DNA from 2 places in the Erwinia sp. E602 genome. Region 2 is predicted to be linked to the other one. Evidence: predicted binding sites of a transcription regulator. Region 2 holds the regulator's gene; the other holds the start of a gene.
What was found. Region 2 encodes ArgR, which controls arginine synthesis, uptake and breakdown. Its sites were predicted from a motif close to ANTGAATAAAAATACANT; they were not measured.
Positions count from the first base shown of each region.

Region 1: argE (acetylornithine deacetylase) is a predicted target of ArgR. The motif match lies at 8,135-8,152, and genes of this name have one in related genera.

Region 1 covers NZ_CP046582.1:4,623,242-4,638,144, forward strand. Annotated here, with positions in the region: gene GKQ23_RS22785 (YijD family membrane protein) at 1-333, opposite strand, end outside; gene fabR (HTH-type transcriptional repressor FabR) at 346-987, opposite strand; gene sthA (Si-specific NAD(P)(+) transhydrogenase) at 1,180-2,580, shown strand; gene oxyR (DNA-binding transcriptional regulator OxyR) at 2,572-3,480, opposite strand; gene GKQ23_RS22805 (glutathione peroxidase) at 3,618-4,349, shown strand; gene argH (argininosuccinate lyase) at 4,429-5,802, opposite strand; gene GKQ23_RS22815 (argininosuccinate synthase) at 5,892-7,106, opposite strand; gene argB (acetylglutamate kinase) at 7,253-8,029, opposite strand; gene argE (acetylornithine deacetylase) at 8,200-9,351, shown strand; gene ppc (phosphoenolpyruvate carboxylase) at 9,598-12,246, shown strand; gene metF (methylenetetrahydrofolate reductase) at 12,319-13,224, opposite strand; gene GKQ23_RS22840 (bifunctional aspartate kinase/homoserine dehydrogenase II) at 13,574-14,903, opposite strand, start outside.
Region 2 covers NZ_CP046582.1:470,875-485,777, reverse strand. Annotated here, with positions in the region: gene sspB (ClpXP protease specificity-enhancing factor) at 1-88, opposite strand, end outside; gene sspA (stringent starvation protein SspA) at 94-735, opposite strand; gene rpsI (30S ribosomal protein S9) at 1,045-1,437, opposite strand; gene rplM (50S ribosomal protein L13) at 1,453-1,881, opposite strand; gene zapE (cell division protein ZapE) at 2,129-3,256, opposite strand; gene zapG (Z-ring associated protein ZapG) at 3,435-3,836, shown strand; gene degQ (serine endoprotease DegQ) at 3,929-5,302, shown strand; gene degS (outer membrane-stress sensor serine endopeptidase DegS) at 5,383-6,444, shown strand; gene mdh (malate dehydrogenase) at 6,488-7,423, opposite strand; gene argR (transcriptional regulator ArgR) at 7,850-8,320, shown strand; gene yhcN (peroxide/acid stress response protein YhcN) at 8,781-9,044, shown strand; gene yhcN (peroxide/acid stress response protein YhcN) at 9,150-9,419, shown strand; gene yhcN (peroxide/acid stress response protein YhcN) at 9,524-9,787, shown strand; gene aaeB (p-hydroxybenzoic acid efflux pump subunit AaeB) at 10,214-12,172, opposite strand; gene aaeA (p-hydroxybenzoic acid efflux pump subunit AaeA) at 12,186-13,118, opposite strand; gene aaeX (p-hydroxybenzoic acid efflux pump operon protein AaeX) at 13,126-13,329, opposite strand; gene aaeR (HTH-type transcriptional activator AaeR) at 13,601-14,518, shown strand; gene tldD (metalloprotease TldD) at 14,589-14,903, opposite strand, start outside.

The DNA of each region.
Region 1 (14,903 bases), 690 kb from region 2:
CACCCGCATGGCGATCCAGAACACCACCACCACCATCAGGATGGTCGGAATAAAGTTCGAACCAATATCCGGGTACTGAGCACGCACTACCGCGCTATACAGCAGGATCCCCAGCAGGAAGAAGGCAGCGGCCAGCGACGGCATCCCTTCCGGCATCGCACGGTTCAGGTAGCGCTGATGCAGGCACCAGGCCGCCAGCGCCAGGGCAATCAGCGGGAAAACGGTGAACGGAACGACAGAGCTGAACAGCGCCATAAAGGTGCCGTTGATTGAAAGTCCGGTGATAAACGCCAGCAGCAGCGTCCCTTTATCGCGTTGTGGAGCTAAACTCATTGCCTTTCCCCTTCACTCTTTAGATTCAAGCGTCACCGCCAGTTTCTCCTGCTCGCGGCGATACCAGTAGTAAGCCCCTTTGGAGATCATCCGCAGCTGCAGCACCAGCCGCTCTTCCAGCTGCCGACGCTGCCCGGCATCAATATCCAGCGCTTCGGCACCGGCGTTAAAGACGATAATCACCATCGCTTCGGCCTGCGCTTCGGTAAAGCTGCGCGGCATGCGGTTTTCCACCTCGAGGTAATCGGCGAGCTCGGCGATAAAATGCTGAATTTCACGCGCTACCGCGGCACGAAACGCCGCCGAGGTGCCGGAACGCTCCCGCAACAGCAGGCGAAAGGCGTTTGGATTATTGCCGATAAATTCCATAAATGTTGCCACCGAGGTGCGGATTACGCTGCCCCCTTTGGCGATACGCTGACGCGCCTGACGCATCAGCTGGCGCAACATCAGGCCACTCTCATCAACCATGGTCAGCCCTAACTCATCTACATCACGAAAATGACGATAGAATGACGTTGGGGCGATGCCGGCTTCCCTGGCCACTTCGCGCAGGCTCAGGCTGGCGAAGCTACGCTCGGCACTGAGCTGGCTGAATGCCGCTTCAATAAGTGACCGCCGTGTACGTTCTTTTTGCTGCGCTCTGACGCCCATGATTGTGCCTGTTAGACCTGCCGGACAGGCACTATAGCAAAAATTTCAGCGTACAGGCGGTCAAACTTTGTGAACGCCTGTTAAGCGGGTTGTTACCAAAAAAATGGCAAAAAATGCGCGTGGAATTGGGAAGTCGCTCACAAGATGTTAGAATCTCGTTGTAAAATTGTATAAGAAATAGGACGTATCGCTATGCCACAGTCTTATGATTACGACGCGATTATTATTGGTTCCGGTCCGGGGGGTGAAGGTGCCGCCATGGGGCTGGTGAAACAGGGCGCACGAGTCGCGGTGATCGAGCGCTATCATAATATCGGCGGCGGATGTACCCACTGGGGAACCATCCCGTCGAAAGCCCTGCGCCACGCCGTGAGCCGTATCATCGAGTTCAACCAGAACCCCCTGTACAGCGACCACTCACGTCTTCTGCGCTCCTCTTTTGCCGACATCCTTAACCACACCGAAAGCGTCATCAGCCAGCAGACCCGCATGCGTCAGGGCTTCTATGAGCGCAACCGCTGCGAACTGTTCCAGGGCGACGCCCGCTTTATCGATGCCAACACCATTGCGGTAGAGAGTCACGACGGCAGCGTTGAACAGCTGACGGCCGCGAAGTTTGTCATCGCCTGCGGGTCGCGCCCGTATCATCCACCGGACGTCGACTTCAGCCACCCGCGCGTTTACGACAGCGATTCGATCCTCAACCTGCACCATGAACCGGGCCACGTGATTATCTACGGTGCCGGGGTGATCGGCTGTGAATATGCGTCAATTTTCCGCGGCCTGAACGTCAAGGTTGACCTGATCAACACCCGCGATCGCCTGCTGGCGTTTCTCGATCAGGAGATGTCAGACTCGCTCTCCTATCACTTCTGGAACAACGGCGTGGTGATCCGTCACAACGAAGAGTTTGAGAAGATTGAGGCAGTCAGCGACGGGGTGATCATGCACCTGAAGTCTGGCAAGAAGCTGAAGGCAGACTGCCTGCTGTACGCGAACGGCCGCACCGGTAACACGGATTCGCTGGGGCTGGAAAACGTCGGGCTGGAAGCAGACGGCCGTGGCCTGTTAAAGGTCAACAGCATGTATCAGACCGCACAGCCGCATATCTACGCGGTCGGTGACGTGATCGGCTACCCGAGCCTGGCATCAGCCGCTTACGATCAGGGCCGTATTGCCGCGCAGGCGCTGGTAAAAGGTGAGGCGACCGCCCATCTGATCGAAGATATTCCGACCGGCATCTACACCATTCCTGAGATCAGCTCGGTCGGTAAAACCGAACAGCAGCTGACCGCCATGAAGGTGCCTTACGAAGTGGGCCGTGCGCAGTTCAAACACCTGGCACGCGCGCAGATCGTCGGGATGAACGTCGGCAGCCTGAAAATTCTGTTCCATCGCGAAACCAAAGAGATTCTCGGCATTCACTGCTTTGGCGAGCGCGCCGCCGAGATTATTCATATCGGCCAGGCGATTATGGAACAGAAAAACGGTGGTAACACCATTGAGTACTTTGTGAATACCACCTTTAACTACCCGACCATGGCTGAAGCCTACCGGGTTGCCGCACTGAACGGCCTGAACCGCTTATTTTAAACTGCCCGCCATTACACCCTGCATATGTTCACGGATCGCCTCTGCCAGCTGCTCATAGCGGCCGCGCAGGGGCGAACCCGGACGATACACCAGCGCAATGGTGCGCTGTGGTTCCGGCTTATAGCACGTCAGATAGCAGACGCCGTCGCGTACGCGCTCCTTCGGTACCGCCAGCGCAGGCAGCAGCGTAATGCCGCTTCCCGCCGCCACCATATTGCGTAAGGTCTCCAGACTGGTAGCGCGGAAATGGGTATCTTCATCCGCTCCCGCCTGGAAGCAGAAGCCCATTGCCTGATCGCGCAGGCAGTGGCCATCTTCCAGCATCAGCAGCTTTTCACCGGCCAGGTCCGACATCGGCACCCGATCGCGATCGCGCCACGGGTGATCCTGATAGACCGCCAGCTTCATCGGCTCGTCGAACAGCGGCACTTCAATAAACGCCTCTGACTCTTTGACCAGCGCCAGAATCGCACAGTCGAGCTTGCCGCTGTCCAGCTGGGCCAGCAGCTGCTGGGTCTGGGCCTCGTGCAGGTACATCTCCAGCTTTGGAAACGTCTTGTGCAGCGACGGAATAATCTGCGGCAGCAGATAGGGACCAACGGTGGGGATCAGGCCGATATGCAGCGGCCCGGACATCGCCTCGCCCTGCTGGCTGGCCATCTCTTTCAGGACTTTGACTTCCCGCAGCACGGTACGGGCCTGGTCCACCAGCAGCAGGCCGGCCTGGGTGAACAGCACCTTGCGGCTGGTGCGTTCCAGCAGCATCACGCCCAGCTCATCTTCCAGCTTGCGGATCTGTCCGCTCAGCGTCGGCTGGCTGACGTGGCAGGCATCCGCCGCCCGGCGGAAGTGGCGGTGTTCAGCCAGCGCAACCAGGTACTCAAGATCGCGAATATTCATTCAATTCTCCATTTCCACGATAGCTCGTGACGATAGATAGCATAGCAATCAACGATTAGCCCTATCAAGCCGCATTGACAATAATGTGCGCATTCCAACGAAACGCCACGTCAACCGCGTTAAACAAGAGGTTCTTTATGTTTGCAAGTCAGGAAGGTCAGTCCGTCCCGCAGGTTACTTTTCATACACGTCAGGGCGACAGCTGGGTCGACGTTACCACTGACGAGCTGTTTAAAGATAAAACGGTGATCGTCTTTTCCCTGCCGGGTGCCTTTACCCCAACCTGTTCATCCAGCCATCTGCCGCGCTATAACGAGCTGTCAGAGGTGTTTAAAACACACGGCGTGGACAGCATTCTCTGCGTGTCGGTCAACGACACCTTTGTGATGAACGCATGGAAAGCCGACCAGCGCGCGGATAACATCACCTTCATCCCGGACGGCAACGGCGACTTCACCCGCGGTATGGAGATGCTGGTCGAGAAAGCCGAGATCGGCTTTGGTCCACGCTCATGGCGTTACTCAATGCTGGTGCGCAACGGCGTGGTGGAGAAGATGTTCGTTGAGCCTAACAAGCCGGGCGACCCGTTTGAAGTGTCGGATGCCGACACCATGCTGCGCTACGTGGCACCCGAGTTTAAGGTGCAGGAGTCGGTTTCCCTGTTCAGCAAGCCGGGCTGCCCTTTCTGCGCCAAGGCCAAGCAGATGCTGCTCGATCGCGGCATTAAGTTTGAAGAGATTGTGCTGGGTCAGGATGCAACCACCGTCAGCCTGCGTGCCGTGACCGGCCGGGCGACCGTGCCGCAGGTGTTTATCGGCGGGCGCCATATCGGCGGCAGCGATGATTTAGAGCAGTATTTCGCCGCATAAGGGCGAACGCACGGCAATGTCTGAAGTAAGAAAATAAAAAAGAAGTGACCAGGCGGGCCAGCAGGCCCGCCTTTTTTATTTACGCCAGGCGCTGTTTAGCGTGCGCGATGGCCGCAGCCACCTGCTGCGGTGATACGCCGCCCTGCGCGTTACGCTTGTCGAGGCACGACTGCAGCGCCAGCACCGGATAGACGTCATCGCCAATCACGCTGCTGAACTTCTGCAGGTCGGCCAGCGACAGCGCTTCCAGCGCCACGCCCTGAGCAATGGCTTCCACCACCGCCTCACCGACGATATGGTGCGCTTCACGGAACGGTACGCCTTTGGCGACCAGGTAATCCGCCAGCTCGGTGGAGTTGGCGTAGCCCTGTTCGGCCGCTTCCTGGCAGCGCGGACGCTTCACCTGAATGCCGTCCAGCACCAGGGTAGCCATCTGCAGGCAGTCAAACCAGGTGTCGAGCGCGTCAAACAGCCCTTCCTTGTCTTCCTGCATATCTTTATTGTACGCCAGTGGCAGGCCCTTCAGCGTCATGCTCATCGCGGTCAGCGCGCCCTGCACGCGGCCGGCTTTACCGCGGATCAGCTCCAGCGCGTCCGGGTTTTTCTTCTGCGGCATCAGCGACGAGCCGGAAGTGACTTTATCCGACAGCTCAACGAAGCCCGCTTCACCGGTGTTGAAGAAGATCAGATCTTCGGCAAAACGCGACAGGTGGATCATGCCGATCGAGGCGTCAGACAGCAGCTCCAGCACGTGGTCACGGTCGGAGACGGTATCAAGGCTGTTACGGGTGGCGGAGGCAAAGCCCAGCCAGCCGGCCAGCTGCTCGCGGTCGATCTCATAGGCGGTACCCGCCAGCGCGCCGCAGCCCAGCGGGCTGACGTCGAGGCGCTTCAGGGTATCCTGCAGGCGGCTCTCATCGCGCGCCAGCATCTCCACGTAGGCCAGGCACCAGTGGGCAAAGGTCACCGGCTGCGCGCGCTGCAGGTGGGTATAACCCGGCATCACCGCGTCCTGGTTAGCTTCGGCAGTGGCGACCAGCGCCTGCTGGAACTGGCGGGTGGCGGCCAGCAGCTCGCCCACCTGCAGTTTGCACCACAGCTTCAGGTCGGTAGCGACCTGGTCATTACGGCTACGGCCGGTGTGGAGTTTTTTACCCAGCGCACCGACCTTGTCGATCAGCTTGCCTTCCACCCAGCTGTGAATATCTTCGGCGTCGCTCTCCAGAATCTGCTCCGGATTAGCGCGCACCTCTTCCAGCAGCACGTTCAGCGCGCTTTCCAGCTGCTGCTGCTCGTCTGCGGTTAATACGTTGACCGTCACCAGCGCTTTGGACCAGGCCACGGAGCCGATAATGTCCTGTTCTGCCAGACGATAGTCAAAGCGCAGTGAGTCATTAAACAGTTTAAAACGCCGATCGGCTGCCTGTGTGAACCGTCCACCCCAAAGTGCCATGTGCAGTGCTCCATTCAATTCATATGACAGGGGCGGCCGACGCCGCCCCTGATGGTATTCGGCAGGGCGGGACATGCCCGCCCGCAGGATTACTTCTTCTCGTTCAGCGCGCGGATGCGTGAAGAGAGGGAGAACAGACGGATAAAGCCGCCCGCGTGACGGTGATCGTACACTTCGTCTTCGCCGAAGGTGGCGAACTCTTCAGAGTAGAGGCTGTTAGCCGATTTCTTCTGAATCGCGGTGACCTGGCCTTTGTAGAGCTGCAGCACCACTTCACCGTTTACTTCTTCCGCCAGCGCTTCGGCAGAGGCCTGGATGGATTTACGCAGCGGCGCGAACCAGCGGCCGTCGTAAACCACATAAGACATCTCCAGGCCCAGCTGCTCGCGCCATTTGAAGCTGTCACGGTCCAGAACCAGCTGCTCTACCGCACGCAGCGCGTTAACCATGATGGTGCCGCCAGGGGTTTCGTAGCAGCCGCGGGATTTGATGCCCACCAGACGGTTTTCCACGATATCGATGCGGCCCACGCCGTGACGCGCACCGATGGCGTTCAGCTTGTCCAGGCAGCCAAACGGGCTCAGCGCTTCGCCGTTAACGGCAACCACGCGGCCTTTCTCTACGGAAACGGTGACCTGCTCAGGCTGGTCCGGTGCTTCCAGCGGATCGACGGTCCACACCCAGCAGTCTTTGTTCGGGGCATTCCACGGGCTTTCCAGCACGCCGCCTTCGGTAGAGATGTGCCAGGCGTTCTCATCACGGCTGTAGATTTTTTCCAGCGACGCGGTGGTCGGGATATTGCGCTCTTTCAGATAGTCGAGCAGCGCTTCACGGGAACGCAGGTTCCACTCACGCCATGGCGCAACTACTTTCAACTGTGGAGCCAGTGCGGTGTAGGTGGTTTCGAAACGCACCTGGTCGTTACCTTTACCGGTCGCGCCGTGGCACAGGGCATCAGCACCGACCTTCAGCGCCAGCTCAACCTGGGCTTTGGCGATGATTGGGCGCGCCATTGAGGTACCCAGCAGGTAAGTGCCTTCATACAGTGCACCGGTCTGCAGCACCGGATAAACGTACTCGCTGATAAACTCTTCACGCAGATCCACCACGTGGCACTCAGAAGCACCGGACTGCAGCGCTTTCTGCTCAACGCCTTCCAGATCTTTTGGATCCTGGCCAATATCCGCCACAAACGCCACCACTTCACAGCCGCCGTAGTTCTCTTTCAGCCAGGGAATGATCGCCGAGGTATCCAGGCCGCCGGAGTAAGCCAGTACGATTTTCTTGATGCTCTTGTCTTGCATGATAATTCCTTGATCTTCCCTTCGTCTTTCACGCTGCAGCTGCGTTGGCTTCACTCACTCACCCCGGTCACTTAGTAAACTAAGCTCCCGGGGATTCGTTCCATCGCCGCCTTGCTGCAGCATGAAATACTCGGGACAGTTAATAGTTAAGCGAGGATCCGGGTGCCGATGGACACACCGTTAAACAAATCTGGCAGCTGTTCCGCATGGCGCCAGCTGGCAATATCGACCGGACGGCCCAGCGTGCGGGCGGCATCCAGTGCTGCATTGACTTTAACAATCATTCCGTCGGTGATCACGCCGTCAGCGATCAGTTTTTCCGCTTTTGTCGCCGTCATCTCAGGGATACGCTGCTTGTCCGCGTCGAGGATGCCGCTCACGTCCGACAGCAGCACCAGATCGGCACCCAGCGTGGCCGCCAGCGCGGTGGCCGCCTGGTCGGCGTTGACGTTCATCAGCAGGCCATCCGCGGTAATGCCGATCGAGCTGACCACCGGCAGGAAGCCGGCGCTAAGCAGAGTGTTAATCAGCAGCGGCGAGCCCGCCGACGCCTGGCCCACGTGCCCCAGTTCATCATCAAACTGTGCCACCTTAACACTGTTACCGTCGCCCAGGCAGAGGCCAACAGCAGGAATGCCATGTTTTGTTGACCAGGCCAGCAGCGTTTTATTGGCGGTGCCCGCCAGCGCGCCGGTAATGATGTCAATCTGGTCGGCCGGGGTCACCCGCAGGCCGTTTTTCTTTTTCACCGGCAGCGACAGCTTGCTCATCAGCTCATCAACCAGGCAGCCACCACCGTGAACGATCAGCAACGGACGCTGATGCGTGCTACGGTAGCTGACCAGGGCATCAAACAGGCGCGTCAACGCCTCTTCGCTGTCCAGCAATACGCCACCTAACTTGATAATTAACGGACTGGTCATCAACGTAACTCGCTCTCTGTGGGTGTCTGCGTTCCGGTTGCACTGAAACGCCTGTTCAACGGCTGCGGCTGGCGATAAATTATCGGTTTCCATCTGCAGGTGGTTAATGTATTTTTATTCACTATTACTGCATGAATATTGACACTATCCTAACTCAAGGACCGGCAACAGTGAAGACAAAATTACCCCCTTTTATCGAACTATACCGCCAGCTGATTGCCACGCCCTCGATCAGCGCTACGGATATCGCCCTCGATCAGAGTAATCAGACTTTAATCAATTTGCTGGCAGGCTGGTTCCGTGACCTGGGCTTCACCACCGAGGTCCAGCCGGTGCCCGGCACGCGCAATAAATTCAACCTGCTGGCAAAGAGCGGTGACGGTGCCGGCGGCCTGCTGCTGGCCGGCCATACCGACACCGTACCGTTCGACGATGGCCGCTGGACGCGCGATCCGTTCACCCTTACCGAACATGATAATAAGCTCTACGGGCTGGGCACCGCCGATATGAAAGGCTTCTTCGCCTTCATCTTAGACAGCCTGCGTGACGTTGAGGTGTCTCAGCTTAAAAAGCCGCTCTATATCCTCGCCACCGCCGATGAAGAGACCTCAATGGCCGGCGCGATGTACTTCGCCAGCACCACCGCGATTCGTCCGGACTGCGCGATCATCGGCGAACCGACCTCGCTGAAGCCGGTGCGCGCCCACAAGGGCCACCTCTCCAAAGCGATCCGCATCCAGGGCCAGTCCGGCCACTCCAGCGATCCGGCACGCGGCGTCAACGCCATTGAACTGATGCACGAGTCAATCACCCAGCTGATGGGCCTGCGCAACACCCTGAAAGAGCGCTATCACCACGACGGTTTTGCCATCCCCTACCCGACCATGAACTTTGGTCACATCATCGGCGGCGATGCGCCAAACCGCATCTGCGCCTGTTGCGAACTGCATATGGATATTCGCCCGCTGCCGGGGCTGACGCTGAGCGATCTGGATGGCTTACTGCAGGAGGCGCTGGAGCCGGTCAGCGCCCGCTGGCCGGGCCGACTCACCGTCGGTGAGATGCACCCGCCGATCCCGGGCTACGAGTGCCCGCCTGACCATCAGCTGGTGCAGGTGGTGGAGAAACTGCTGGGCGTGCAGACCGAAGTGGTTAACTACTGCACCGAGGCCCCGTTTATTCAGCAGCTGTGCCCGACGCTGGTGCTGGGCCCGGGATCGATCAACCAGGCGCATCAGCCGGATGAATATCTCGACACCGCTTTTATTAAACCGACCCGCGCGCTGATTAGCCAGGTGGTCCATCATTTCTGCTATCACTGAGTGAAAAATGGGGTAATCAGCTGCAAAAACAGCGCATTGCCCCCGAATTGTATTATTCCGGTCGATAAGAATAACTTATCCCGCTTCGCTGTAATTAAATTTCATAAATTACCGCTATTTAGCGGCACGTTATCACCTGTTTAAGTCAATTGACGAAAGGTTCTTAACGTGGCTAGATAAAAGACTAAGTTATGCCCACAAGGGTGAAATAAAGTTACAGATAAGAAAAAGGGTGTCAGGGGTCATATGAACGAACAATATTCCGCAATGCGTAGTAACGTCAGTATGCTCGGCAAACTGCTCGGGGATACTATCAAGGATGCACTGGGAGAGAACATCCTGGAACGGGTGGAGACCATCCGTAAGCTTTCCAAGTCATCGCGTGCGGGAAATGACGCCGACCGTCAGGCGCTGCTGACCACGCTGCAAAACTTGTCCAACGATGAGCTGCTGCCGGTAGCCCGCGCCTTCAGCCAGTTCCTTAACCTGACCAACGTGGCCGAGCAGTACCACACTATTTCACCCAACGGCGAAGGGGCCAATAATCCGCAGGTGCTGGCACAGACCTTTGCGCGTCTGAAACAGCAGCCGGACCTGACGGAAGCGGACGTTCGCCAGGCGGTGGAATCCCTGTCGCTGGAACTGGTGCTGACCGCTCACCCGACGGAGATCACCCGTCGTACCCTGATTCATAAACTGGTGGAAGTGAACAGCTGCCTGAAGCAGCTCGATCACAACGACCTGTCCGACTACGATCGCGGCAAGATCATGCGCCGCCTGCGTCAGCTGGTTGCCCAGGCCTGGCACACCGATGAAATTCGTAAATACCGCCCGACCCCGGTCGATGAAGCCAAGTGGGGCTTTGCGGTGGTGGAAAACAGCCTGTGGGACGGCGTGCCGCAGTTCCTGCGCGAGCTGGACGAGCAGGTGGAAGCCTCCTTCGGCTACACCCTGCCGGTCGATTTCGTGCCGGTGAAATTTACCTCGTGGATGGGCGGCGACCGTGACGGCAACCCGAACGTGACCGCCACAGTCACCCGCCACGTGCTGCAGCTGAGCCGCTGGAAAGCCTGCGACCTGTTCCTGCGCGATATCGCCGTGCTGGTCTCCGAGCTGTCGATGTCCGAATGTACCCCGGAAGTCCGCGAGCTGTGCGGTAATCCGGAGGCGCTGGAGCCGTACCGCGAGATCATGAAAAACCTGCGCGGCCAGCTGATGAGCACCCAGGCCTACCTGGCCCGCCGCCTGAAGGGCGAGCGCCTTCCGCGCCCGGCCGACCTGCTGATCTCCAACGACCAGCTGTGGGACCCGCTCTACACCTGTTTCCAGTCGCTGCAGGCCTGTGGCATGGGTATCATCGCCAACGGCCAGCTGCTCGATACCCTGCGCCGCGTGAAGTGCTTCGGCGTGCCGCTGGTGCGCATTGACCTGCGTCAGGAGAGCACCCGTCACACCCAGGCGATCGCCGAAATTACCCGCTACCTGGGTCTCGGCGACTACGAAAGCTGGTCAGAAGCCGACAAGCAGGCGTTCCTGATCCGCGAACTGAACTCCAAGCGCCCGCTGACGCCGCTGAAGTGGGAGCCGACCGCCGATACCCAGGAAGTGCTGGATACCTGCCGCGTCGCCGCCGAAGTGCCGCAGGGCTCGATCGCCGCCTACGTGATCTCGATGGCGAAAACGCCGTCCGACGTGCTGGCGGTGCATCTGCTGCTGAAAGAAGCCGGTATTCCTTACGCAATGCCGGTGGCACCGCTGTTTGAAACCCTCGACGACCTGAACAACGCCAACGAGGTAATGGGCCAGCTGCTGAACATCGACTGGTACCGCGGCCTGATTCAGGGCAAACAGATGGTGATGATTGGCTACTCCGACTCGGCGAAAGATGCCGGCGTAATGGCCGCCAGCTGGGCGCAGTATGAAGCGCAGGAAAAACTGATTAACACCTGTGAGCAGGCCGGGATTACCCTGACCCTGTTCCACGGACGCGGCGGCAGCATCGGCCGCGGTGGCGCACCGGCGCACGCCGCGCTGCTGTCACAGCCCCCGGGCAGCCTGAAGGGTGGCCTGCGCGTCACCGAACAGGGCGAGATGATCCGCTTTAAGTTCGGCCTGCCGGAAGTGACCATCAGCAGCCTGGCGCTGTATACCGGTGCCATTCTTGAAGCCAACCTGCTGCCGCCGCCGCAGCCAAAAGACGAGTGGCGTCAGGTGATGGCGCAGCTGTCGGAGGTCTCCTGCAGGATGTACCGCGGCTACGTGCGCGAACATGACGACTTCGTGCCCTACTTCCGCTCGGCCACCCCGGAGCTGGAGCTGGCCAAGCTGCCGCTGGGTTCCCGCCCGGCCAAGCGCCGCCCGACCGGCGGCGTCGAGTCGCTGCGCGCCATTCCGTGGATCTTCGCCTGGACGCAGAACCGCCTGATGCTGCCGGCCTGGCTGGGCGCCGGTGCCGCGCTGCAGAAAGCGATGGCCGACGGCCATCAGGATCGGCTGGAAGTGATGTGCCGCGACTGGCCGTTCTTCTCCACCCGCATCGGCATGCTGGAGATGGTCTACTCCAAAGCCGACCTGTGGCTGGCGGAGTACTACGATCAGCGCCTGGTGGACAAATCCCTGTGGCCGCTGGGTAAACAGCTGCGCGACCAGCTGGACTCGGACATCAACGCGGTGCTGACCATCGCCAACGACTCACATCTGATGGCCGACCAGCCGTGGATCGCCGAGTCCATTGCGCTGCGTAACGTCTACACCGATCCGCTGAACGTGCTGCAGGCTGAACTGCTGCACCGTTCACGCCAGCTGGAAGAGGCCGGCGAACCGGACGCGCGCATCGAGCAGGCGCTGATGGTCACCATCGCCGGCGTGGCGGCGGGCATGCGTAACACCGGCTAGGCAACGGATACCATCAGCAAAAAAGGACGCTTGCGCGTCCTTTTTTTGTTTTAGTCGCTCGCTAACGGGCGGTCAGGATGCCGCTACCGCCGTGTTCGGCCGTACGCCCAGCGTATGGCAGATGGCGTAGCTCAGCTCGGCGCGGTTCAGGGTGTAAAAGTGAAAGTCCTTCACCCCTTCACGGCTGAGGATCCTGACCATATCCATCGCCACGTTGGCACCGACCATCTTGCGCGTTTCGGGATCGTTATCCAGCCCCTCAAACATCTGCGTCATCCAGCCCGGCACGCGCACGTTGGTCATGGCGGCGAAACGCTGCAGCTGCTTAAAGTTGGAGACCGGCAGGATGCCCGGCACGATCTCCGCGTCGATACCCGCCGCCACGCAGCGGTCGCGGAAGCGCAGGTAGCTCTCGACGTCGAAGAAGAACTGGGTGATGGCGCGGCTCGCCCCGGCATCGATTTTACGCCTGAGGTTGATCAGGTCAGCCTGGGCGCTTCTGGCTTCCGGGTGCACTTCCGGGTAAGCCGCCACCGAGATATCGAAATCCCCGACCTCCTTCAGCAGCGAGACCAGATCCGCCCCGTACATTTCCGGCTTGCCGGCACCCGGCGGCAGATCGCCGCGCAGCGCCACGATATGGCGGATACCGTTATTCCAGTAGTCGCTGGCAATCGCGCGCAGCTCATCGCGGCTGGCGTCGATGCAGGTCAGGTGCGGTGCCGCTTCCAGCCCGGTGCGATCCTTGATGCCTTTGATGATGCTGTGGGTACGGTCGCGCTCGCCGGAGTTGGCACCGTAGGTCACCGAAACAAATTTCGGCTTCAGGCTGCTCAGGCGATCGATCGAGCTCCACAGGGTTTCTTCCATTTCAGTGGTGCGCGGCGGAAAGAATTCAAACGAGACATTAATCTGTCCGTTAATCTCGGCCAGACTCTGATTCAGTGCTTCGCGCTGATTTGCATGGAAAAAACTCATACCTGTTATCCTCATCGATCGCTGCAGAACAAATATTGCCCGACAAACGTCTATCCATTCAGACGTCCAGACATTCAAAATGACGGAATCTGGTTATTCAGTCAACAGCTAAATGCGCAAAGGCAGTGACGAATTCTCAGGCAGGTTGAAGGATTCTCATGATGCAGGCAGGCGGACCAAAAAACCGTGAGGCAGGACAAACAACGGTAGCAGTCAGTCAAAACGCTGAGAGACTGCCTGTGGCAGGCGTTAATACCTGTGAACCTGTCCCGTCGGTTGTCGCAACAGATTCACAGGCCGGGCAGGCGGCCCGGCACGCGTCATCGAAATACAGGCCGCTACGGGCAGATTACAGCAGCTGAGCCAGGCGATTGAGATCGGACTGAATCGCCCCGGCAGTGACGTCACGGCCGGCACCCGGCCCGCGGATCACCAGCGGGTTATCGCGATACCAGCGGCTCTCGATGGCAAACACGTTGTCACACGGCAGCAGCGCGGCCAGCGCGTGGTCCGGGCGTACCGCTTCCACGCCGACGCGCGCCTTGCCGTTAGCATCGAAGCGCGCCACGTAGCGCAGCACCAGCCCCAGCTCCTGCGCCGCTTCATAGCGCTGCAGCATCTGCTCGTTGAGCACGTCGCTGTTTTCGAAGAAGTCGTCGGCGGTGCCGGCCTGGCAGCCCTCCGGCACCAGCGATTCAACGCGCACCTGGCCCGGTTCAATATCGTAGCCCGCTTCACGCGCCAGAATCACCAGCTTGCGCATCACGTCCTGACCGGAGAGGTCGACGCGCGGATCGGGCTCGGTCAGCCCCTGCTGCCAGGCCTGGTCCACCAGCTCGGTAAAGGGCACCGAACCGTCAAACTGCAGGAACAGCCACGACAGCGTGCCGGAGAAAATACCGCTGATCGACAGAATACTGTCGCCGCTTTCGCGCAGATCGCGCACCGTATGGTTGACCGGCAGCCCGGCACCGACGGTGGCGTTATACAGCCAGTGGCGTCCGGTCTTGGCAAAGGCATCGCGGATTTGACGGTAGTCAACGCCGCTGGACGCCCCGGCCACCTTATTGGCACCGATCACGTGGAAACCGTAGCTGGCAAAATCCAGGTACTGTGCCGCCAGCGTCTCACTGGCGGTCACGTCCAGCACCACCAGGTCGTCGAACGGGTGTGCACGCATCCACAGGAACAGCGACTCCTGATCCAGCGCCTCGGACTCAGTCTCAAAGAACGCCAGTGCGCGGCTGGCGTCCAGCCCCGCGTAGTTAAGCAGGCTGCGGCGGCTGTCCACCACCCCGGCCAGCACAAATTCAAAGCCGGTACGCGCCGACAGCGTCTCCTGCTCGCGGGCGAACAGCTCCAGCCAGCGTGAGCCGATGTTGCCTTTACCAAACAGCACCAGCCCGACCTGCTTCTCGGCGCGGAACAGCGTCTGGTGCAGCCCGCGGATAAGGTGTTCGGTTGGGCCAACGCGCAGCACCGCCACCAGGCTGATCCCCTCCTCAGACTGCCAGATAAACTCTACCGGCTGGTCTTTCATCTGCTGCCAGAAACGGTGGCTGTGCAGCGGATTACGGCAGACGCCGGCCCCGACCATCGCCACCAGCGCCATACCGTCACGCAGCTGCAGGCGTCCCGGTAACCCGGCATCCTGCAGCAGCGTCAGCGCGCTGTTAACC
Region 2 (14,903 bases):
GGTGCGGCGTCAGCTGGTTTTCAAGTAACCACTCATAGAAAGCGCGCAACAGGTAAGGTCGACGGGCGGTAAGTTGCGACATTTCCATCTGGCTTAGCCCCGCGTTTGCAGGCGCATTTCACGCTCTGTTTCGGTCAGCGAGGCCAGGAAGGAGTCACGCTCAAAGACGCGGGTCATATAGCCCTTCAGCTCTTTCGAACCGGCACCGATTAACTCAATGCCCAGCAGCGGCAGACGCCACAGCAGCGGAGCCAGATAGCAGTCAACCAGGCTGAACTCGTCGCTCATAAAGAACGGCGTGCGGGCGAACAGTGGCGCAATCGCCAGCAGCTCTTCACGCAGCTGTTTGCGCGCGGTCTCGGCTTCCTGCGCCGTGCCCTGCTCAATTTTGTACATCAGGCTGTACCAGTCCTGCTCGACGCGGTGCATCATCAGACGGCTTTCACCGCGTGCAACCGGGTAAACCGGCATCAGCGGAGGGTGCGGGAAACGCTCATCGAGGTATTCCATGATGATGCGGGACTCGTACAACGTCAGTTCACGATCGACAAGCGTTGGCACGGTACGATACGGGTTGAGGTCGATCAGATCCTGCGGCAGGTTATCCGTTTCAACCTGCTCGATCTCGACACTCACGCCTTTCTCAGCCAGTACGATACGCACCTGATGGCTAAAAATGTCAGTCGGACCAGAAAACAGCGTCATTACCGAACGTTTGTTGGCAGCGACAGCCATGTAAACCTCCAAGTTTATCGAGAAAATTACTGCGAATAGCCATCCACGCGGCGACTCATTGTTGCCATTAGCCCGAAGATAGACCGCCCCTAAAACGAGTCAGGATACACGCGTCATTACCCGGCCAATAGGCACAAAGTGACACACAGTTTACCAGATTTTAGCCAGCTTGTGGGGCAGGGAACGCCGATTTGACGGGGAAAATGCCAAAGCGGAAGACGTTTCGCTTTTTTTGCAGTCACAAAATGTAAAAAACCCGGCGCCAGGCGCCGGGTTTTCGCATAACCAATTCTGCCGGAGCAGAACAGATTAACGTTTGGAGAACTGAGGACGACGACGTGCTTTACGCAGACCGACTTTCTTACGTTCAACCTGACGTGCATCACGAGTAACGAAGCCTGCTTTACGCAGTTCGCCACGCAGTGACTCGTCAAACTCCATCAGAGCGCGGGTGATACCGTGACGGATCGCACCAGCCTGACCAGAGATACCACCACCTTTAACGGTGATGTACAGATCGAATTTACCGACCATGTCCAGCAGTTCCAGCGGCTGACGAACTACCATGCGGGCAGTTTCGCGACCGAAGTACTGTTCTAATGAACGCTGGTTGATAACGATGTTACCACTGCCCGGCTTGATAAATACGCGAGCGGTAGAGCTTTTGCGGCGACCAGTGCCGTAGTTTTGATTCTCAGCCATTGCCTGTAATCCCGATTAAATGTCAAGAACTTGCGGTTGCTGTGCCGCATGGTTGTGCTCGTTGCCCGCGTAAACTTTCAGTTTACGGTACATAGCACGACCCAGCGGGCCCTTTGGCAGCATGCCTTTAACCGCGATTTCAATCACACGCTCAGGACGGCGAGCAATCATCTCTTCGAAGGTCGCTTGCTTGATACCACCGACGAAGCCGGTGTGATGGTAATAAATCTTGTCAGTACGCTTGTTACCGGTTACGGCAACTTTTTCTGCGTTCAGGACGATGATATAATCACCAGTATCGACGTGCGGAGTGTATTCCGCTTTGTGCTTACCGCGCAGACGACGAGCCAGTTCAGTCGCTAAACGACCTAAGGTTTTGCCTGTTGCGTCAACAACATACCAGTCACGTTGGACGGTTTCTGGCTTAGCTGTAAAAGTTTTCATCTAAAAGCTTACCCAAATTAAGTTACACGTTGGTGAAATCCCAAACGCTTGAATAAACGGTTGGAGCTCACACGACCATCTTGTCCAGCAAGCCCACCCCTTCGGATAGAGTTACCAGAGCACAAAGAGTTTTGGGAAAAAAACCTTTGCAGTAACGTGGGGTCGCAAGAGTATAGAGAAGTCATCCGCAAAAATCGAACGTTTTTTGCGATAAAATTCCTGTTCTGCTGCGGTCCGGATTCACGTTTCAGGGCAGATGCGGCAGGCGCAAATACTCTTCGCTCTGCATCTCCTGCAGACGGGAGACGCAGCGCTGGTATTCAAACTTCAGCCGCGTGCCCTGATAAATTTCGTACAGCGATGCTTCCGCCGAAACCACCAATTTTACGTGACGCTCGTAAAATTCATCCACCAGCGCCAGAAAGCGCCGTGCCTGGTCTTCGGTCTTGTAAATCATCACCGGCACATCATACAGCAATACGCTGTGAAAACGGCGGGAAAGCTCAATATAGTCGTGCTGGCTGCGCCCTTCCCCACACAGGGCGAGGAAATTCATCGCCAGCACCCCTTCCGCCACGCCCAGCGTCGGCAGCTGACGGTGGTTGATGGTCAGCGGCTCGTGCTCAACCCGCGGCTTACCGGCCAGCGCGACGAACATCCTCTCCATCTCTTTGCTGGTCTCTGCGCCCAGTGGCGTCATCCACAGATGGGCCGAGGTCAGGGTACGCAGGCGGTAATCGATGCCCGCATCGACGTTCATCACTTCACAGTGCTGTTTAATCATCGCAATCGCCGGCATAAAGCGTGCGCGCTGCAGGCCGTTGCGGTAGAGATCGTCCGGCGGGATGTTGGAAGTGGCCACCAGGGTGATGCCGCGGCTGAACAGCGCCTCCATCAGCGTGCCCAGCAGCATTGCGTCGGTGATGTCTGACACAAAAAATTCATCGAAGCACAGCAGGTCGGTTTCGGCTTTGAAACGATCGGCAACAATTTGCAGCGGATCGCTGTGCCCCTGCAGCTGGGTCAGCTCTTCATGCACCCGCAGCATAAAGCGGTGAAAGTGCAGCCGCTGCTTGCGCTCACCAGGAATTGACTGAAAAAAGCTGTCCATCAGCCAGGTCTTGCCACGCCCGACGCCGCCCCACATATACAGGCCCCGCACCGGCTGTTGCACCTCGGGCTTGCCTTTACCCAGCAACTTATTCAGCCTGCCCAAAAGGCCACCGCCCTGGCTCACCGCCGACGGGGTTTGCTGGCTCAACGCCTGCCAGATCCCGTTCAGACGGGTCATGGCGGCACGCTGTACCTCATCAGGCTGGTACTCACCGTTTGCCAGCGCCTGCTCATAGCGCGCCAGCGGGGACATCGTTTGCATAGTTTGGTCACATTCCCTGAAAAAAGGCCTGAACACGGCCGCCGATCGTCGAAAAAAAAGTCGCTCTACACTAAGCGAAGCAGCGGCAGGATTCCACTTCGATAACATTAGCGGTTATAGTGGTTAGTATTGATGGTGAAGGCCCTGTGAAACAACGAAGAGAAAATGGGAGTAATTTATGACGTGGGAATACGCGCTTATTGGCTTAGTGGTTGGAATTATCATCGGCGCGGTGGCAATGCGTTTTGGTAACCGCAAACTGCGTGAGCAACGCAGCCTGCAGTATGAGCTGGAAAAGAGCAAAGCCGAGCTGTCAGACTATCGTGAAGAGCTGACCAGCCACTTCGCGCACAGCGCCGAACTGCTGGACAATATGGCGCGCGATTACCGCCAGCTGTATCAGCATATGGCCAAAGGATCGAACGATCTGCTGCCAAACCTGCCGGGTGAGAAGAACCCGTTTGCCTGGCAGCTGACCGAAGCAGAAGCCGATAACGATCAGGCGCCGGTGCAGATGCCGCGCGACTATCCTGACAGCGCCACCGGCCTGCTGCGTGGTGAGCGTACCAGCACGAAATAAGCCACACTGAGAGGGGCGCACCGCGCCTCTCTGCCTGCCACCTGCCTGTACCGGCAGAACTTTCAGCACCTGCTAGCGAGAGCGTCGTCACGATGAAAAAAACATCATTTATGTTCAGCGCATTAGCCCTGAGTATGGGTATCAGCCTGGCTTCCATCCCCGTTGTGCAGGCATCGCTTCCCTCTCAGGTTCAGGGCGAGGCGCTGCCCAGCCTGGCACCGATGCTGGAGCAGGTTCTGCCTGCCGTAGTCAGCGTGCATGTTGAAGGCAGTGAAAATAAAGAGCAGCAGATCCCGGAGCAGTTGAAGCGTTTCTTCGGCCAGGGTGCGCCCGGCGCGGAACCCGGCGAGGAGCAAAAGCAGCCGTTTGAAGGGCTGGCCTCCGGGGTGATCATTAACGCCGAAAAAGGCTACGTGCTGACCAATAACCACGTGGTGGACGGGGCGGAAAAAATCCGCGTGCAGCTGAGTGACGGACGCGAGTTCGATGCCAAACTGATTGGCCGCGATGAACAGACCGACGTGGCGCTGATCCAGCTGGAGGGTGCCAGCAAGCTGACCCAGGTGAAAATCGCCGATTCAGACCAGCTGAAAGTGGGCGATTTTGCCGTCGCCATCGGTAACCCCTTCGGCCTCGGCCAGACGGCCACCTCCGGCATCGTTTCCGCGCTGGGGCGCAGCGGCCTGAACCTCGAAGGGCTGGAGAACTTTATCCAGACCGATGCGGCGATCAACCAGGGGAACTCCGGCGGCGCGCTGGTCAACCTGAACGGCGAGCTGATCGGATTGAATACCGCGATCCTCGCCTCTTCCGGCGGCAATATCGGCATCGGCTTTGCTATCCCGTCCAATATGGCGATCAACCTCGCGCAGCAGCTGATTGAGTTTGGCGAGGTGAAGCGTGGTCAGTTGGGTATTAAAGGCACCGAGATGACCGCCGATATGGCGAAGGCGTTTAACGTTGACGTGCAGCGCGGGGCCTTCGTCAACGAAGTGCTGCCGCAGTCGGCCGCGGCGAAAGCCGGTATCAAGGCCGGTGACATCATTACCCGGGTAAACGACAAAGCGATTAACAGCTTTGCCGAACTGCGGGTGAAAATTGGTACCACGCCGCCGGGCCAGGAGGTGCAGGTCACCCTGCTGCGCGAAGGTAAGCCGCTTACCGTCGGCGTTAAGCTGGATAACAGCAGCACCGCCACCAGCGCGCCGCTAACCCCGGCGCTGCAGGGTGCCACGCTGAGCGACGGCGCAGCCAAAGATGGCAGCAAAGGCGTTCACGTTGATAACGTTGAAAAATCTACCCCGGCGGCCCAGTTCGGCCTGCAGAAGGATGATGTGATCGTTGGCGTCAACCGCTCGCCGGTGCAGAACATCGCCGAGCTGCGTAAGGTGCTGGAGAGCAAACCGGCGCTGCTGGCGCTGAACGTCATCCGCGGCAATGAGAGTATTTATCTGCTGTTGCGTTAACGTCCCCGGCGGGCACCGCTACTGTGCCCGCCTCAGTCATGCTATTCTGCCCTTCGTTCATTCATTCACCGCTTAAAACCATGTTTCCTAAACTTTTGCGTTCCGTGATCTTTGGCCTGATTGTCGCCGCTGCCCTGCTGGTCGCCGTGCCCGCCCTGCGCGTGGGCGGCAACCTGCTGACGCCGCAGGTTGACAGCGCCGACGAGCAGCCCGTCAGCTATAACGCCGCGGTACGCCGCGCCGCGCCGGCGGTGGTCTACGTTTACAGCCGTAACGTCAGCAGCGGCAACGATGTGCTGGGGTCCGGGGTGATTATGGATCCGCGCGGCTATATTCTGACCAACCGTCACGTGATCAACGACGCCAGCCAGATCGTGGTACGCCTGCAGGATGGCCGCAGCCTGGTGGCGATGCTGGTCGGTTCTGACCAGCTGACCGACCTGGCGGTGCTGAAGATCAGCGCCCCCAACCTGCCTGTGATCCCGATTAATCCGCAGCGGGTGGCGCATATTGGTGACCTGGTGATGGCGATTGGCAACCCCTATAACATTGGCCAGACCGTGACCCAGGGCATCATCGGTGCCACCGGCCGCGTGGGGTTAAGCCCGTCACGTCATCAGGATTTCCTGCAGACCGACGCGTCAATCAACCGCGGCAACTCGGGCGGTGCGTTGATTAACTCGCTGGGCGAGCTGATGGGCATCAACACCCTCACCTTTGATAAAAGCAGCAACGGCGAAACGCCGGAAGGGCTCGGTTTTGCCATCCCAACCCGGCTGGCCAGCAAAATTATGGAAAAGCTGATCCGTGACGGTCGGGTGATCCGCGGCTGGATCGGCATTAATGGTGAAGAGCGTCGCCTGCCGGATCAGGTATCCGGGCTGGAACATACTCAGGGCATTCAGATTAAAGAGGTCTATCCCGGTAGCCCGGCTGCGCTGGCGGGGATGCAGGTCAATGATGTGATTACCCACGTCAACGGCCAGCCGGCGATGTCGGCGCTGGAGACGATGGATCAGGTAGCGGAGATCAGGCCGGGCACGGTGATTAAAATCACGGTGATTCGTAACGAACGTGAAATGACGCTACCGGTTACCGTTCAGGAGTATCCGCAGCAGGACAGCGGCACCCCGGCCAGTTGATCTGAGGGTTGCCCCACCGGACGGTGGGGCTGGCCGTGCAGAATTACTTAACGAACGCTTCGCCCTGGGCAATATCCTGCTTCAGGGTTTCCAGCATCCCTTCCAGCGACTGCTGTTCAAAGGCGCTGAGCGCACCGATCGGCAGGCGTTTCTCAACGCCGTTTTTACCTAACAGCAGCGGCTGTGAGAAGAAACGCGCATGTTCGCCATCGCCTTCAACGTAGGCACACTCTACCACGTTGGCTTCACCCTGCAGCGCGCGCACCAGAGACAGGCCAAATTTCGCCGCCGCCTGCCCCATCGACAGGGTAGCCGAACCGCCGCCCGCTTTCGCTTCCACTACCTCGGTACCGGCGTTCTGAATACGTTTGGTCAGGCTGGCCGCTTCCTGCTCGGAGAAGCTGACGCCCGGGATCTGCGACAGAAGTGGCAGAATGGTCACGCCCGAGTGACCGCCCACCACCGGCACGTTCAGCTGGTGCGGATCCTTACCTTTCAGCGCTGCCACAAAGGTACTGGAGCGGATGATATCCAGCGTGGTGACGCCAAACAGGCGATTCTTATCGTAAACGCCGGCTTTTTTCAGCACCTCGGCGGCAATCGCCACGGTGGTGTTCACCGGGTTGGTGATAATACCAATCAGGGCTTTCGGGCTGGTGGAGGCCACCTGCTCGACCAGGTTACGCACGATACCGGCGTTAACGTTAAACAGATCAGAGCGGTCCATGCCCGGCTTACGCGCCACGCCGGCAGAAATCAGCACCACATCGGCACCTTCCAGCGCTGGCGTGGCATCTTCACCACTGAAGCCAACGATGCTCACCGCGGTGGGAATGTGGCTGAGGTCAACCGCCACGCCGGGGGTCACCGGCGCAATATCGTACAGGGAGAGTTCTGATCCAGCCGGAAGCTGGGTTTTAAGCAGGAGGGCCAGCGCCTGGCCGATACCGCCTGCTGCACCAAGAACAGCAACTTTCATCCTAAACTCCTTATTATAAGTGCATCTGTTGAGTGCCGTAGAATCCGTCTGCCTGTGACCTTATTTTATCTGGCAGGAAAATGACGAGAGCTATGCGTGCTTTACAGTGAAAAAGCGCTAGCCGCTCGTGAATCACGGAATTTTGCGCGGTGAGAACGGCAGACGGAAAAAATCGGCGCTACCTTACACCTATAGCACTTATCGGAACAACTTCAATTTAAACACTAACAAAATGTTTACTTTTTAGTCACATCAATTCAAGGCAGGCAAATACTTTTTCGTTCCAAACTTTGTTAGACTGCGCTCCCCGGCCGGTCTGCAGACAGATTTTGTCACTTCCTGTTTGCATAAAAATTCATTTAATTGCATAATAATTTAATATCCCGCTGCGGGTATCCCTTAATAACTCACTTTTATCGGTAACCTATGCGTAATCCGTCAAAACAAGAAGAACTGATCAAGGCGTTCAAGGCCTTACTGAAAGAAGAAAAATTCAGCTCGCAGGGCGAGATCGTCAGCGCACTGCAGCACGATGGCTTTGAGAACATCAATCAGTCGAAAGTGTCGCGGATGCTGACCAAGTTCGGCGCGGTACGCACCCGCAACGCCAAAATGGAGATGGTCTACTGCCTGCCGGCGGAGCTGGGCGTGCCGACCACCACCAGCCCGCTGAAAAACCTGGTGCTGGACATCGACTATAACGATGCGCTGGTGGTGATCCATACCAGCCCCGGCGCGGCGCAGCTGATCGCCCGCCTGCTGGATTCGCTGGGCAAAGCGGAGGGTATCCTCGGCACTATCGCCGGTGATGACACCATCTTTATCACGCCTGCGCGCAGCTTTACGGTGAAACAGCTGCACGACGCGGTGCTGGTGCTGTTTGAGCAGGAGCTGTAAGCCTTAGCGCGTTGTCGCTCGTCACAGCCAGTATCAGGCCACGGCACGTGACTTCGGGCCGTTAACCCCGGTCTTATCAGTCAGAGCCGCGCCACCGCGGCTCTGACTGTTTTTCGTCTTTCCCCTTCCCCTTAAAACAGCACAATACGCTGGTTTTTTCCTGCCTGATGCGTTCTGACGGTTCACAATCACGCCAGTAGTAATGTGATCTACCACAAATAACAGCACAAATAGTTAATTTGACATATCAGTTTGATTTTTATCATATTTTTTTGATGGTGGTTAAATTTAAGGCATTGCTTATAACAACCGGTTATAAAAAAACCTATCCGAAACCAATAACCCCAACAAAAAATTATTAGCATGCTATTAATATTTCGCGTTATTAGATCTATACTTGTTTCCGTGATGCAAATCACACTAACAAGCAAAGATAATAAAATTGACGAGGAAAAATATCATGAACGTTAAAACTACTGTTGCCACCTTTGGCCTGCTTTCTGCCCTGTCATTCGGTGCTTTTGCCGCAGAATCGGTTAACACCGATCAGGCAAAAAATCTGCAGTCTGTTGGCGTGATTAGCGTCAGCGGCGTGGGCGGCTCACCGATGGATATCCGTCAGGCGCTGAACACCAAAGCCGATGCGCAAGGCGCCAGCGCCTACCGCGTGGTAGAGGCCTACAACAACGGCAACTGGCACGCCACCGCCGAACTGTATAAATAAGCCCGGCCAAACGATCATCAACAAAATCAGTACGATAACCCCAAGAATAATAAACGCTTTTTAGCCCTTTCGGTTATCGCATCACCCTTTTATGGAGTCACTATTATGAAAACTACCTTTACCATTGCTGCATTAGGTCTTGCTTCTGTTCTCTCCTTCGGTGCCAGCGCGGCCAGCCTGGTCACCAGCGAACAGGTTGCCAGCCAGAACCTGCAGCCGGTTGGCACCGTAAGCGTTAGCGGTATTGACGGCGCACCGACCGATATCCGTCAGCAGCTGTCGGAAAAAGCGGACCAGCAGGGTGCCAGCGCCTACCGGGTGATTGAGGCCTATAACAACGGCAACTATCACGCCACCGCTGAACTGTACAAATAAATAATGACGCGGGCACCTCCGTGCCCGACCGTGACATCGACGACCTGGTTAAGATGTGAAATCCCGCAGGTTGTTGAACATTGAGCTTATTGAGGAAATGAACAATGAAAATCAAAACAACCATCGCCGTGCTCGGCCTGCTCTCTACCGTTGCTTTCGGCGCGTCTGCCGCGCAGCTGGTTACCAGCGAGCAGGTACAGAATCTGCAATCTGCGGGCACCATTACCGTTAGCGGCGTCAACGGCGTACCGACCGATATCCGTCAGCAGCTGTCTGAGAAGGCGGACAAACAGGGCGCTTCTGCTTTCCGTGTGATTGAAGCACGCCTGCAGGACAACTACCACGTCACTGCCGAGCTGTATAAGTAATTCCTCGTCACCGGGCCGTCGAACGATGGCCCACTAAGACGAACCCTTTGGCCCCGCTTGTCGGGGCCCTTTTTGGCCCGCCGTCCCCAATCATCAAAGCGCAGCGTTTGTTCCCGCTGCGCTTTTGTCTGCAAGCCCCACGGCGTCTTCCCCTGACATTATCCTTCCTCCCTCAGCTACGCGCCCGATCTCTGACAACGCCTGTTACGACCACATGCCTGCCGTCGCGCCGCTTCCCCTGTGTGCTAAGTCAGGCGTAACCCCCGTGGGCCTCGCGACAGATTGCCTGCTCCTGCTCTGATCCCAGCCACTTCGATCAGGTAAGCCGGCAGCTTTCAGCCGCGATGATGGGGGATTTCAGCCAGGTAGCAGAGAGAAGACGCCATGCCAGGAAGGAAAGCCGGCAGCGTGAGCTGCCGGTGGGATTTAAATCTTGATTAGGGTGTTCTGGTATTTCTTCAGCATCGCCGCCAGCCGGGCGACCGGTTCGGTGACGCTGAGCGGAGCCTGATATTCGACCAGCTTCTGCTGATAGATATCGAACTCTGACAGCAGCCGGGTAAAGTAGTGGCGACGTTTGGTGTCGCTGCTGGCGGAGATCACCCGGTCCGCCGTGTGACGCATTTGCTTATGAAACGCCGACAGATCGGCATTGATCGGGATCTCCGCATCGCGCAGCCGCTGATGACCGATGATCAGCGTCAGTGCGAGGCGGAACTTATCGATATCACCGGGATAGAGATTCAGCAGCATAAACAGTTGCTGATAGAGCGCGGGCAGATGGTTCTCTTTGCGTCGCGCGGTGTTGGTCGTCATCGCCGCCACCGCCGCGTACATAAAGCGGTTCAGCAGGGTACGGGCCACCCGGGCCTTCGAGCTGTCGCGGATCAGCAGCAGCACCAGCAGCGCCACTATCGCACCAATCGCCTGGCCCAGCGCGCCGTCCATAAACACGCTGACCTCAAATTTCATCGGATTATCCAGCGTCAGGATGTTGATGGTGCCGACCAGTGCACCCAGCGTGCCGATCTGCCGGCGCTGGATCAGCAGCCCGGCGATAAACGCCATCACCCCCAGCGCGATCAGCAGCAGCAGCAGGCTCTGCTGGGTGGCCGGCATGATCACCATGTAGTAGAGCGATCCCAGCGGGATCGCCACGATCATGCCGTAGACAAAATCTTTCGCCATCATCACCGGGTTCGGCATACGCATCGCCAGCGCGGTGATCACCGCCAGCATCACCATTGCCCCGCTGCCCGAGGTCCAGCCGGTCCACAGCCAGAACAGCGATCCCACCCCGGTGGCAACAAAGGTACGCACGCCGTTAAGCAGCGCGTGACGGCTTTCCGCCGAACGCATCTTCACCACCGGTTCGGCGTCCAGCACCTCTTCCTCAATGCGGCTGATGCGGCTGTTGGTCTGGATCCCCTTCAGCAGCAGCAGATAACGGCTGGCGGCGCCGACCCAGCTGGTCAGCGTGGCCGGGGTATTTCTGCTGCCGCTGACGGTAATCACCCGGCGCAGGATCTTCATCCGCTTATGCACGTCAGCCACGCTGGTGACCGGCTTTTCAAAGAACAGCTGAAACTGCGGCGGCACGTATTCCGGCCGCGAGTTCTGGATCAGGAAGGTTTCGCAGGCTTGGGTAATCAGCGTCAGCGACAGGCTGTTCATCACCGTCATCCGCCGCTCCACCTTGTGCCAGCGCCCGGACTCCATCATCAGATGCGTACGCATGCCCTTCAGCGCGGTGGTGCGCCGCACCAGCCCGGCCCAGGCTTTGTCCACCTCGTCTTTATCGCCGTGCGCTACGCACAGCTGCATTAGCTGGTAGTGATCCACCAGCAGCGACTCCGCTTCGCGGTCAATATCCAGCTTGATCGAGCGCGGCGAAAACAGCAGGTCGGCGAGAATGGCGCAGACGATGCCGATGATGATCTCGCTACAGCGCTCAACGGCAAACTGCGGTGCCAGCAACAGTGAGCCGTTGGCATCTACGCTGACCACAATAATCAGCGCCGTATAGCCGGCCAGCCCCAGCGCATAGGAGTTCTCCACCTTGATCAGCGAAGAGATCCACACGCACACTCCGGCCCACAGGCAGCACAGCATCAGCATTAACGCCGGGGCACGAATGGTGGCAATCATAATGGTCAGCGCGGCGATACAGCCGATAAAGGTGCCGATAATGCGCAGCATGCCGCGGTGGCGCAGCGCGCCGGAGAAGGGATCGCCACCGGCGGCAAAGCCGGTGCCGCCCGCCACGATAGCGGCGGTCATCACCGCCCAGCGCGGGGTTTCAAGATTGAATTCAAAGCCGACAAACAGCGCCATCACGATGGCGAAGGTAAGCTTGATCGGAAAACGCAGACGATACCACTGCATGGTGCCCCCGGCCTCAGCCAAACTCGCGCAGGCGATGCATCAGCTGCATAAACGGCGACAGCGGCTCGGCTTTACGGTCGGCGGGCCCGGTTACCACCACGGTGGCCGTGGTGCCGGAAGGGAACAGATTCCCCGGCTGCCGATCGAGGTGGATCCGCACCGGCACGCGCTGCGCCAGGCGCACCCACTCGAGGTTCGAGTCAATGGTGGCCATGCCTTTGCTGTCAACGGTGCTGCTGCTGTTGGTCACCCCGGCGGCAACGCTGTCCACCGTGCCGCGCAGCAGCTGGTTGCTGCCCAGCGGGGTGATCTCAACGCGATAGCCGGGACGGATACCGTCAAGCTTGGTCTCTTCCAGGTACGCCAGCACGTAGAACGAGCCCTGTTTTACCAGCGCCACCGACGTCGACCCGCGGGTAATGAACTCGCCGGTATAGACGTTGAGGTTGGTTACCCAGCCCGCCGACGGCGCTTTGATCACCGTGCGCTCCAGATCGAGCTTCGCCAGATCGCGGGTGGCTACCGCTTTGGCCAGCTGGTGCTCGGTGGTCTGGAAATCGCTGTTCGCCTGGTCAATCGCCTCACGCGACATCGCCGAGGTGCCGAGCTGGTTACGGCGCGACGCTTCGCGGCGTTTTTCACTCAGCAGCGCCTGGTAGTAGGCAACATCGGCTTCAGCCTCTTCCAGCGCCTTCTGATAACGCGGCTGGTCGATGGTGAACAGCACCTGGTCTTTCTGCACCAGCTGGTTGTCGCGCACGCGCACATCGGTGATCAGGCCACTGACGTCCGGGGCAATCGCCACCACGTCAGCGGAGAATTTGGCATCACGCGTCCACGGGGATTCGGTGTAGAACACCCAGACGCGGAAAATCAGCACGACGGCCACCACCACCAGCAGCAGCGTAATGGCGAAACGGGATATTTTTCTTGTTAGCGCTTTCACAATGACCTCAGACGAACAAACGGGAGACAAGATAAAACAGGCAGCAGTAGAGCGCCGTATTAAACAGGGCGGGATGCCACACCAGATCGTACAGACCGGTAGGCGTGATCAGCCGACGCACCAACCAGAACAGCATCAGTGACACAATAATTTCAAAGAAGATGGGCGGAAAAGACAGCCCAAACACCACAATAACCGGAAGCACACTCATCTCTTATCCTTGTCGATACCATACCGGGCCTGAGGCACCATCAACCCGCTCCCTTTCTGGCATCGGCGAAGCCATGCAGACAAATTATGTTCATACGGTGAATGAACGTACAGACGCGAGACCGGCGTTTACTGAATAATAGCCTATCCAGCGTGCCAGTATTAAAGGGAGTAGAACGTCGGAACGATGGCCCGGCGGTGCTATAGTAACGCGCTTGACTATATCTTTTCTACCCAATGTGATCTAAATCACTTTTAAGCCAGGATTAATAATGGAAAGACTGAAGGGCATGTCGGTGTTTACCCGCGTGGTAGAGCTGGGATCGTTTACCGCCGCGTCGCAGCAGCTGCAGATGAGCGTATCGGCGGTCAGTCAGATTGTGGCCAGGCTGGAAGACGAGCTGCAGGTCAAGCTGCTCAACCGCAGCACCCGCAGCCTGGGGCTGACGGAAGCCGGCAAGATCTATTTTCAGGGCTGCCGGCGGATGCTGTCGGAAGCCCAGCAGGTGCACGAACAGCTCTACGCCTTTAACAATACGCCGATCGGCACGCTGCGTATCGGCAGCTCCTCCACCATGGCGCAAAACGTGCTGGCCACGATGACCGCCGAGATGCTGAAAGAGCACCCGGGCCTGACGGTTAATCTGGTGACCGGCATTCCGGCCCCCGATCTGATCGCCGACGGGCTGGATCTGGTGTTGCGCGTGGGTGCGCTGCAGGACTCCAGCCTGTTTTCCAAGCGCGTCGGATCGATGCCGATGGTGGTCTGCGCGGCAAAGAGCTATCTCGCGCAGCACGGCACGCCGGAAAATCCGGCCGGTATCGGCCACTTCTCGTGGCTGGAATACAGCGTTCGGCCGGATAACGACTTTGAGCTGACCTCCCCGCAGGGCACCACCACCCGCCTGTCGCCGCGCGGACGCTTTGCCACCAACGATTCACAGACGCTGATCCGCTGGCTGAAGGCCGGTACCGGCATCGCCTACGTGCCGCTGATGTGGATCATCGATGAGATTAATAGCGGTGAGGTGGAGATCCTGTTTGCCCACTATCAGTCGGTACCGCGACCGGTGTATGCGGTCTACACCCAGAAAGACAAGCTGCCGCTGAAGGTGCAGGTGTGTATCAACTACCTGACCGACTACTTCGATAAGGTGGCGGAGATATATCAGGAGTTTCGTCAGCCCTGACGGCGGGGGAAAACAGAACAGGATTGCCCTCAGGGGTGAGGGCAATCTTTATTATCAGCAACCGGGGAGGTTACTCGGTGCCGCCGACGGTAATTTTATCCAGCTTCAGCGTCGGCTGGCCCACGCCCACCGGCAGGCTCTGCCCCTCTTTACCACAGACGCCAACGCCCTTATCCAGCGCCAGGTCGTTACCGACCATCGAAATCTGCTGCATCGCCTCAATGCCGGAGCCGATCAGGGTCGCCCCCTTAACCGGTTTGGTCACCTTACCGTTTTCGATCAGATAGGCTTCCGAGGTCGAGAAGACAAACTTGCCGGAGGTGATATCCACCTGCCCACCGCCGAAGTTCGGCGCGTACAGGCCGTACTCCACGCTTTCGATAAT